4 regions of the Pseudomonas siliginis genome follow, and region 1 is predicted to be linked to each of the others. Evidence: predicted binding sites of a transcription regulator. Region 1 holds the regulator's gene; each other region holds the start of a gene.
What was found. The regulator FliA, encoded in region 1, starts transcription of late flagellar genes. The targets are predictions, from matches to a motif close to CTAAAGTTTNNNNNNNNNNNGCCGNTAA.

Region 1 (2,203 bases):
AGACTAACGTGTCAGTGAACTTGTCGCTGGCGCTGGCAGAGCTTGGCCGTCGGGTCATGCTGCTGGACGCCGACCTGGGCCTGGCGAACGTCGACGTTCTGCTGGGGCTGACACCCAAGCGCACACTGGCCGACGTCATCGAAGGCCGTTGCGAATTGCGCGACGTGCTGTTGCAAGGCCCGGGCGGGATTCGCATCGTGCCGGCGGCCTCCGGCACGCAGAGCATGGTGCACTTGAGCCCGGCGCAACACGCCGGCCTGATCCAGGCGTTCAGCGACATCGGCGACAATCTCGACGTGCTGGTGATCGATACCGCTGCGGGTATTGGTGACTCGGTAGTCAGTTTCGTACGCGCCGCCCAGGAAGTGTTGCTGGTGGTCTGCGACGAGCCGACTTCGATCACCGACGCTTACGCGCTGATCAAGTTGCTCAACCGCGATTACGGCATGAACCGCTTCCGCGTGCTGGCCAACATGGCGCAGAGCCCGCAGGAAGGGCGCAACCTGTTCGCCAAGTTGACCAAGGTCACGGATCGCTTCCTCGACGTCGCCCTACAATACGTCGGCGCCGTGCCATACGACGAAAGCGTGCGCAAGGCAGTGCAGAAGCAGCGCGCCGTCTACGAAGCCTTTCCCCGTTCCAAGTGCGCACTGGCCTTCAAGGCCATCGCCCAGAAGGTCGATACCTGGCCGCTGCCCGCCAACCCGCGCGGGCATCTGGAATTTTTCGTCGAGCGTCTCGTGCAGCAAACCGCAGGGCCTGTGATATGACCGCCAGTGGCATGAATCTTTACAAAAAGTCGGCGCGTGACGCGCAATACGAATTGATCGAGCGCTACGCGCCGCTGGTCAAGCGCATTGCCTATCACTTGCTGGCGCGCCTGCCGGCCAGCGTGCAGGTCGAAGACCTGATCCAGGCCGGGATGATCGGTTTGCTGGAAGTCTCGACCAAATACGACGCCAGCAAAGGCGCCAGTTTCGAAACGTACGCGGGCATTCGAATCCGCGGCGCGATGCTCGATGAAGTGCGCAAAGGGGATTGGGCGCCACGCTCGGTTCACCGTAATACCAGGATGGTCAGCGACGCGATTCGCTCGATTGAAGCTAAAACCGGCCGTGACGCTAAAGATCACGAGGTTGCGGCCGAACTCCAATTGAGTCTCGACGATTACTACGGGATTCTGAATGACACCTTGGGCAGTCGCCTGTTCAGTTTCGACGACCTGTTGCAGGACGGCGAACACGAAGGGCTGCACGAGGATGGCGCCAGTGCTCATATGGAGCCGTCACGCGATCTGGAAGATGAACGCTTTCAGGCGGCGCTGGCGGACGCGATTGCCAATTTGCCGGAGCGTGAGCGACTGGTGTTGGCGCTGTACTACGACGAAGAGCTGAACCTCAAGGAGATCGGTGAAGTCCTTGGCGTCAGTGAATCGCGGGTCAGCCAGTTACACAGCCAGTGCGCGGCCCGTCTGCGGGGGCGTTTGGGGGAGTGGCGAGCGCGCTGAAGGCAGTGTGGGGACACTGCGAAACGAGGCTGGTGCGGTGATGAACGGCGCCGGTCTCGATCCGTTGTGCTCCAGACAAACTTTAAGTGCTGCGCCGATTGATTGAAGTGGCGCGTCCAGGTGCTGGGCGCGTTTAAGACTGCTTGGAGGTCGAATTGAACAAAGACATGAAAATCCTCATCGTTGATGACTTCTCAACGATGCGGCGGATCATCAAGAACCTGCTGCGCGATCTTGGGTTCACCAACACCGTCGAGGCCGACGATGGCACCACTGCCATTCCGGTGCTCAACAGCGGCAGCATCGACTTTCTGGTAACGGACTGGAACATGCCGGGCATGACCGGTATCGACCTGCTGCGTCACGTGCGCGCCGATGAAAAACTCAAGCACCTCCCGGTGTTGATGGTGACTGCTGAAGCCAAGCGCGAGCAGATCATCGAGGCCGCTCAGGCCGGTGTGAACGGTTACGTAGTCAAACCTTTCACGGCTCAAGCGTTGAAAGACAAAATCGAGAAGATTTTCGAACGCATCGGCTGATGAATGCGCGGGGGAGCTATGGAGCATAACGAATCATCACAGGGCGATTTCGAATCGACCCTGAAAAAACACGCGGTCGAACTGGTCGAGAGCCTTGAAAAAGGCAAGTTCGGCGACGCGGTGCAACTGATCCATGAGCTCAATCAGACCCGTGACC
Region 2 (2,203 bases), 1.2 Mb from region 1:
CCGACCAGTCCACCCAGCCGAACTGCCAGGTCGCCAGAATGAAAAGGCCGAAGGCAATCCGGTACCAGGCGAACGCTGCATAACTGTGGCTGCCGATGAACTTGAGCAGGCCGCGTACAGCAATCATGGCGAAGATGAACGCCGTGACAAAACCAATGGCGAATACCGGGAAATCCGCCGGTACGAACAGGTCGCGGTATTTGTAACCGGAATACACCGCCGCACCGACCATGGTTGGCATGGCGAGGAAGAACGAGAACTCGGTGGCCGTCTTGCGCGACAGGCCGAACAGCAACCCGCCAATAATTGTCGAGCCGGAACGCGAGGTGCCGGGAATCATCGCCAGGCATTGCGCGAAGCCGATTTTCAGCGCGTCGGTCCAGCGAATCTCGTCGACGGTTTCCGCATGCACTTCATGCTGGCGCTGTTCGGCCCACAACATGATGATCCCGCCGATGACCAGCGCCGCCGCGACGGTAATCGGGTTGAACAGGTATTCGTGGATCAGATCGGCAAAAATCACGCCGAGCACTACGGCCGGCAGGAAGGCGATCAGCAGGTTGGCGGTGAAACGTCGTGCGCTCGGCTGGGTCGGCAGGCCGATCACCACGTCGAGGATCTTGCGCCGAAACTCCCAGACCACCGCGAGGATCGCGCCGAGCTGGATGATGATGTTGAACGCCATGGCCCGTTCGCCGCCGAAGTTCAGCAAATCGGCGACGATGATCTGGTGTCCGGTGCTCGAAATGGGCAAAAACTCCGTCAGCCCTTCTACAACTCCTAGAATCAGTGCCTGCAAGGCGGTCCAAAGATCCATCAATCCCCCAAAGAGCGATGCACGCGGGCATGCCCCGATAGTATTTTTTCGTTCACTGCGTCCAGCGTAGCCGGTAAAAGCTGTAGCGATTGCGCGCGCACAGGATCCACACGAAACGGTAAAAATTCCGTGAAATATCAAAACCGGATTCAGGTTTTCGCGCGCGGGGCCGAAATCCTAACAGACAAGCCTTAATAGCGCTCCCCGCGTTAGGCGGCTCAAGTCGCGCAATCGCGAGCCCACAGCGGTGGCTGGATGCTGGCGATCGTTTATTACAAGAACAAGAATCCGGAGTGACAGCGTTATGAACAGCTTGCGCAGTGTGTCGATCAGCCGACGCTTGTGGCTCATCTTGATCGTGGCGGTGGTCATGTTGCTGACCTTGGGCGTGCTGATGCTCAAGCAGATCCATGACGACCTCTACCACGCCAAGGCGCAGAAAACCCAGCACGTGGTGCAGACCGCCAGTGGCCTGCTCACCTATTACCAAGGTCTTGAGACCGCTGGCACCCTGACCAGGGATGCCGCGCAAAAGCAGGCGCTGACCGCGATCCGTGGCCTGCGCTACGACCAGAGCGACTACTTCTGGATCAACGACCTCACGCCCGTGATGGTCATGCACCCGACCAACCCCAAACTCGAAGGCCAGAACCTTTCGGCGATCCGCGACCCGGACGGCTTTGCGGTGTTCAACGAAATGGTCGCCATCGCCAAGGCAAAAGGCGCGGGCATGGTCAATTATCGCTGGCCGAAGCCGGGAGCGACTGATCCCGTTGCCAAGACTTCTTATGTGAAGCTGTTTGAGCCGTGGGGCTGGGTGATCGGCTCCGGCGTGTACGTCGACGATGTGCAAGCCGAATTCCAGGGGCAGATGATCAAGGCGTCGGCCATCGGCCTGGCGATTGCGCTGATCATGGCGCTGCTGGTGATTCTGATCGCACGCAGCATCGTCCGTCCGTTGCAGGAAACCGTGAATGCGATGGCCAACATCGCCAGCGGCGAAAGCGACCTGACCCGCAGCCTCGATACCCATGGCAAGGATGAAGTCACCGAACTGGCCCATCATTTCAATGCGTTCACGGCCAAGCTGCGCCGAGTGATTGGTGATCTGCAGGTCTCGGCCAGCGCTTTGGGCCAGTCTTCCAGCGAGCTGGGTAACGATGCCTCGCAGGCGCAGCAGCGCAGCCAGCAGCAGTCGCAGCAGATGGAACTGGTGGCCACAGCGATCAACGAAGTCACCTACGGCGTGCAGGACGTGGCGAAAAACGCCGAACACGCCGCCGCAGAAATGCGCGATGCCGAAGCGCAGGCGCAACAGGGGCAGATCAATATTGACGGCAGCCTGCAACAGATCGACAAGCTCTCGGGCACGATCGATCAGGCGGT
Region 3 (2,203 bases), 2.8 Mb from region 1:
AGGTAGAAGGTGAAATAACTGGTGAAACTGGCCATGTAAAAATACTTGGAGAACACCAGCAGCCCGAGCACCACCAGCGCACTGGTCACCCTGCCCTTCGACAAGCCGTGCGTCGCCGCCTGGCCGGCCTTGAGCTTGAACAGGTTCAGGTGATTGGCGTACCAGCGGCTGATGCGGTACAGCACGAACAGCGCAAACACCGCGAACAGACCGAACCACGCCACATTGCCCTGGCCGAAGGGAATGATGATCGCCGCCGCCAGCAATGGGCCGAACGCGGAGCCGGCATTGCCGCCGACCTGAAAGGTCGATTGCGCCAGACCAAACCGGCCGCCCGAGGCCAGCCGCGCAACACGCGAGGCTTCCGGGTGAAAGGTCGACGAGCCGATACCAATCAGCGCCGCCGCCAGCAGAATCAATGGGAAGCTGCCGACCACCGACATCATCAGAATGCCGATCAAGGTACACACCGTGCCTGCCGGTAACAGCCACGGTTTGGGGTGGCGATCAGTGTGATACCCGACCCACGGCTGCAACAGCGACGCGGTCAACTGAAAGGTCAAGGTGATCAGGCCGACCTGGGTAAACGTCAGGCCATAGTTGGCCTTGAGCATCGGGTAGATCGACGGCAGCACCGACTGGATCAGGTCATTGATCAGATGCGCCAGCGCCACCGCGCCGATGATGCGCATCACCAAGGGGCTGCTTTGCGGAGCAGCGGTCGCCGAGGCAGCGGCGGTCTGGACGTTGCTGATAGCCATGGAAAATTCCGGACAGCAGATGGGTGCCCGCAGGCAGGTGCGTCAATGTGCCATTTTTCGGTGCGCCAGCGCTATCCCCTTAGCCAGCTAACTAACCAACATTCCTATCTCGCGTAGGAGCTGGTGGCGAAGGTGATAGCTCAACGCCATGGTCTGAATCTTGCCTTGCTTCTGCCCTTGAACACGATCGCCTTACAAAGGCGCTCGACAATGGGAAGTTTCGCTACAGAGCCGGCCTACAGAGCGGGCGAGGGTGAACTTTCGAGGCCTTTTAGAGGGCACAGGTCGCAGCCGAAAGGTTCGCGATGCACGCCAATGGTGCGTGGTGTCCAGAGGAGTCATGAGGCATGCAGGCTTTCCTTTCACCGGGGATCAATTTGCTGGGGCGGTTTGGCTTCGCAGGTAAATTCCAATTATTGTTTCTGCTGTTCATTCTGCCGCTGGCCGGCAGCCTGTTGATGATCGGCCATGACTATCGCGAGAAGCTCAATCTGATCTCGGGCGAACGTGCCGGCGTGCGTCAGCTGCTCGCGCTGGATGCGCTGGACAACCTGCTCGCCGCGCAACGCGACCGCGCCGCCCGCTGGCGCGCCACCGAGACCAATCGTCAGCCGACACCGGCCACCCTCGCCGCCATGGCTGCCTTCGACGGCGTGCAACCGGCGGTGCTGCAAGCCACCACCGAGCTGGGCAATGCCCTGAATCAGCAAGGCGCCGACGGCGCAATCCTCGAACGCTTTCAGGCGCTGCAAACCGCACTCAATGGCCTTGATTCGAAAAGCCTGAGCAGTGTCGGCTGGTGGCCGGACGGTTATGACCGCTTCACCAATGCCCTGGGCGCGCTGCAAGCCTTGCGCGAGCAGATCGTCATGGACAATCGCCTGACCCTCGCGCCGTGGCTGGAAACCTACCTGCTGACGCAGATTTCCACGCAGCACGCGCCGGACCTGATCGAGCGTGTCGGCCGTCTCGCCGCGGTCGGCCAGGCTTCGGTGGTCTCCGGGCAGTTCACCCTGCAGAGCCGCCTGCAGTTGCGCGACCTGCGCAGCCGCATTGGTGACGCCCGAGAGCAACTGGTGAAAACCGCCGGCCTGCTGGAGGCGCGTCTGCCAGCCGAGCTGCAAGCCTGGGCCGGCCAGTATCACGACAGCCTGAAACACCTCGACAGCGGCCTGAAAGTCCTCGACGACGGTGTGTTTGGCGGCAGCATCAACCTCAAGCCAGAGGACTTCGAACGCAGCCTCGACGCGCTGCTCACCGACCTCGCTTCCCTGCGCCAGCAATCCCTGGTCGCGCTGGATCAGCGGCTCGATGCGTATTACAGCTCGGCGATCCGCCAGTTCATTCTTGTCGCTGCTATCTTCGGTTGCTTGCTGTTGGCCGCGTTGTATCTGTTTGTCTGCCTGCAAGCCTCGATTCGCCGTAGCGCCAGCGGCATCACC
Region 4 (2,203 bases), 1.3 Mb from region 1:
GGTGGCCGAGGACACTTCGCGGATCGACGTATGAATGCGTTCGACGAAGCGGTTGAACGACGTACCCAATGCGCCGAATTCATCGTTGCCGTGAATCACCAGACGTTTGGTCAGATCGCCTTCGCCTTCAGCGATGTCATGCATCGCACGGCCCATGGTCAGCAGCGGTTGCATCAGCACGCGAATCAGCATGCCGAGCAGGCCGATGATGATCAACACGGCGATGACCATGGCGATCAGTGCCGAGGTGCGGAATTCGCTGAGCATCGAGAACGCGGTGTCTTTGTCGAGCACCAGCGCCACGTACCAGTCAGCCGATGGCACGCCGTTGACGTGGGTGAATGAGATCAACTGGGTCTTGCCGTCGAACTCGACTTCTTTCAGGCCCGGGCTGACTTTGGGCGCACCGTTCGGATAAGCCTCGGCCAGTGTTTTGAGCACCAGCTTGCTGTCCGGGTGAATCAGGATTTTCCCTTCGGCGCTGACGATGAATGCGTGACCGTGGCCGCCGAAGTTCAGCGAGTTGATGATCGCGCTGACGCTGGTCAGATCGATGTCGGCACCGGCCACGCCGAGCATTTGGCCCTGACGCTGCACCGGGGTGGCGACGGTGATGACCAGTTTGCCCGACGAAGCGGCTATGTACGGTTCGGTGACGATGGTCTGCTGCGCGCTGTTGGCCGCTTTGTACCAGCCGCGCGCCCGTGGATCGTAGTCCGGCGCACGGTTGCCGGCCGGCACCGAGAACATCACGCCGTCGGCACCGCCAAAATAGCTGAGCTGGAAATTGCCGGTGTAGGCGGGCAGGTCGATGATGCGCTTGAGGCTGGCGGGCGCGTTGCCGTCGACGGCGACTTGCTGCGACAGCGATTGCAGCAGTTGAATGCGGCTTTCCAGCCAGGTCTGGATGTTGCTGGTGGTCAGGCTTCCCAGCTCCTGCATGGTCGCCTCGGTGCTGCTGCTCAAGGCCTGACGCTGGCGATAGTCGTTGAAGAAGATGAAACAGGCGAACGCAACGGCCACCACAAGGGCAGCAGCCAGCAAAATCTTGTGGCTGAATTTCATGTTTCTGGTCATCGAATGAACTACCGCGAAGGGGCTGGTCAGGAAAGGGCGGCAATTTGCCATATTCGGCAGCGTTGCGCTGCTCTTATTTTCGACCGCGCCGCGCCAAAGATTAGGCGTTTGCAGGGAAAGTCGACGAAATGCTCGACGGCTTCACAAAGTTTTTGATTTACCGACAAAAGCCGGACGGGCGGGCTGATAAATAGGCGTTCGGTCACGGAACCAGATGACACTTTTCTCTTCTAAGCTTCTGGTTGGCACCATGCCATCCCCCCTCGTTCCAGGAGTTTCACCATGTCGCTGCGATCTATCGCCCTGCTGTCGTTTTGCGTGCTGTTGGCCGCATGCAGCAAGGTCAATCAGGAAAACTACTCCAAGCTCTCGGCCGGCATGGCCAAGTCCGAAGTGGAAACCCTTCTCGGCAAGCCCACCGATTGCTCGGGCGCGCTCGGTATGTCCAGCTGCACTTGGGGCGACAAGAACAGCTTTATCAGCGTGCAATACGCCGGTGACAAAGTGCTGATGTTTTCCGGCCAAGGCCTGAAGTAAACCGGGGCTTCGCGCCCACGGAGAAAAAAATGAAGCGGTTATTGCTGATCCTTTTTGCTGGCCTGGTACTGGCTGGCTGCGCCACTTCCGGCGTCGACCCGTTGGCGCCCAAGACCGTCAACAGCGTCAATCTCAAGCGTTATCAGGGCACCTGGTATGAACTGGCACGCTTGCCGATGTACTTCCAGCGCCACTGCGCGCAATCCGAAGCCCATTACACCCTCAAGCCTGACGGTAATGTCGGCGTGCTCAACCGTTGCCTGACTCCGGAGTGGCAGTGGGAAGAAGCCAAGGGCACGGCTTATCCACAAGTGCCGGGCAAGACCGACAAGCTCTGGGTCGAATTCGATAACTGGTTCTCGCGCCTGGTGCCGGGTGTGGCGAAGGGCGAGTACTGGGTGTTGTATGTCAGCGACGATTACAAGACCGCCATCGTCGGCGATCCGAGTCGCAAGTACTTGTGGCTGCTGTCACGCACACCGACCGTCAACGGTGTAGTGCGTGAAGAATTGCTGAGCAAGGCGCGTCAACAGGGTTACGACACCACACGCCTGATCTGGCGCGCGTCGGATCGGCAGATGGCCAAGAC

Region 2: a site for FliA is predicted at 966-993, ahead of NF676_RS13775 (methyl-accepting chemotaxis protein). Genes of this name have one in related genera too.
Region 3: a site for FliA is predicted at 915-942, ahead of NF676_RS22695 (methyl-accepting chemotaxis protein). Genes of this name have one in related genera too.
Region 4: a site for FliA is predicted at 1,154-1,181, ahead of NF676_RS02465 (methyl-accepting chemotaxis protein). Genes of this name have one in related genera too.

Annotation. Positions count from the first base shown of each region.
Region 1 covers NZ_CP099598.1:1,723,954-1,726,156, forward strand. Annotated here, with positions in the region: gene fleN (flagellar synthesis regulator FleN) at 1-770, shown strand, start outside; gene fliA (RNA polymerase sigma factor FliA) at 767-1,507, shown strand; gene NF676_RS08170 (chemotaxis response regulator CheY) at 1,675-2,046, shown strand; gene NF676_RS08175 (protein phosphatase CheZ) at 2,065-2,203, shown strand, end outside.
Region 2 covers NZ_CP099598.1:2,970,220-2,972,422, reverse strand. Annotated here, with positions in the region: gene NF676_RS13780 (undecaprenyl-diphosphate phosphatase) at 1-817, opposite strand, end outside; gene NF676_RS13775 (methyl-accepting chemotaxis protein) at 1,122-2,203, shown strand, end outside.
Region 3 covers NZ_CP099598.1:4,945,992-4,948,194, forward strand. Annotated here, with positions in the region: gene NF676_RS22690 (MFS transporter) at 1-761, opposite strand, end outside; gene NF676_RS22695 (methyl-accepting chemotaxis protein) at 1,109-2,203, shown strand, end outside.
Region 4 covers NZ_CP099598.1:418,626-420,828, forward strand. Annotated here, with positions in the region: gene NF676_RS02465 (methyl-accepting chemotaxis protein) at 1-1,077, opposite strand, end outside; gene NF676_RS02470 (hypothetical protein) at 1,360-1,614, shown strand; gene NF676_RS02475 (lipocalin family protein) at 1,644-2,203, shown strand, end outside.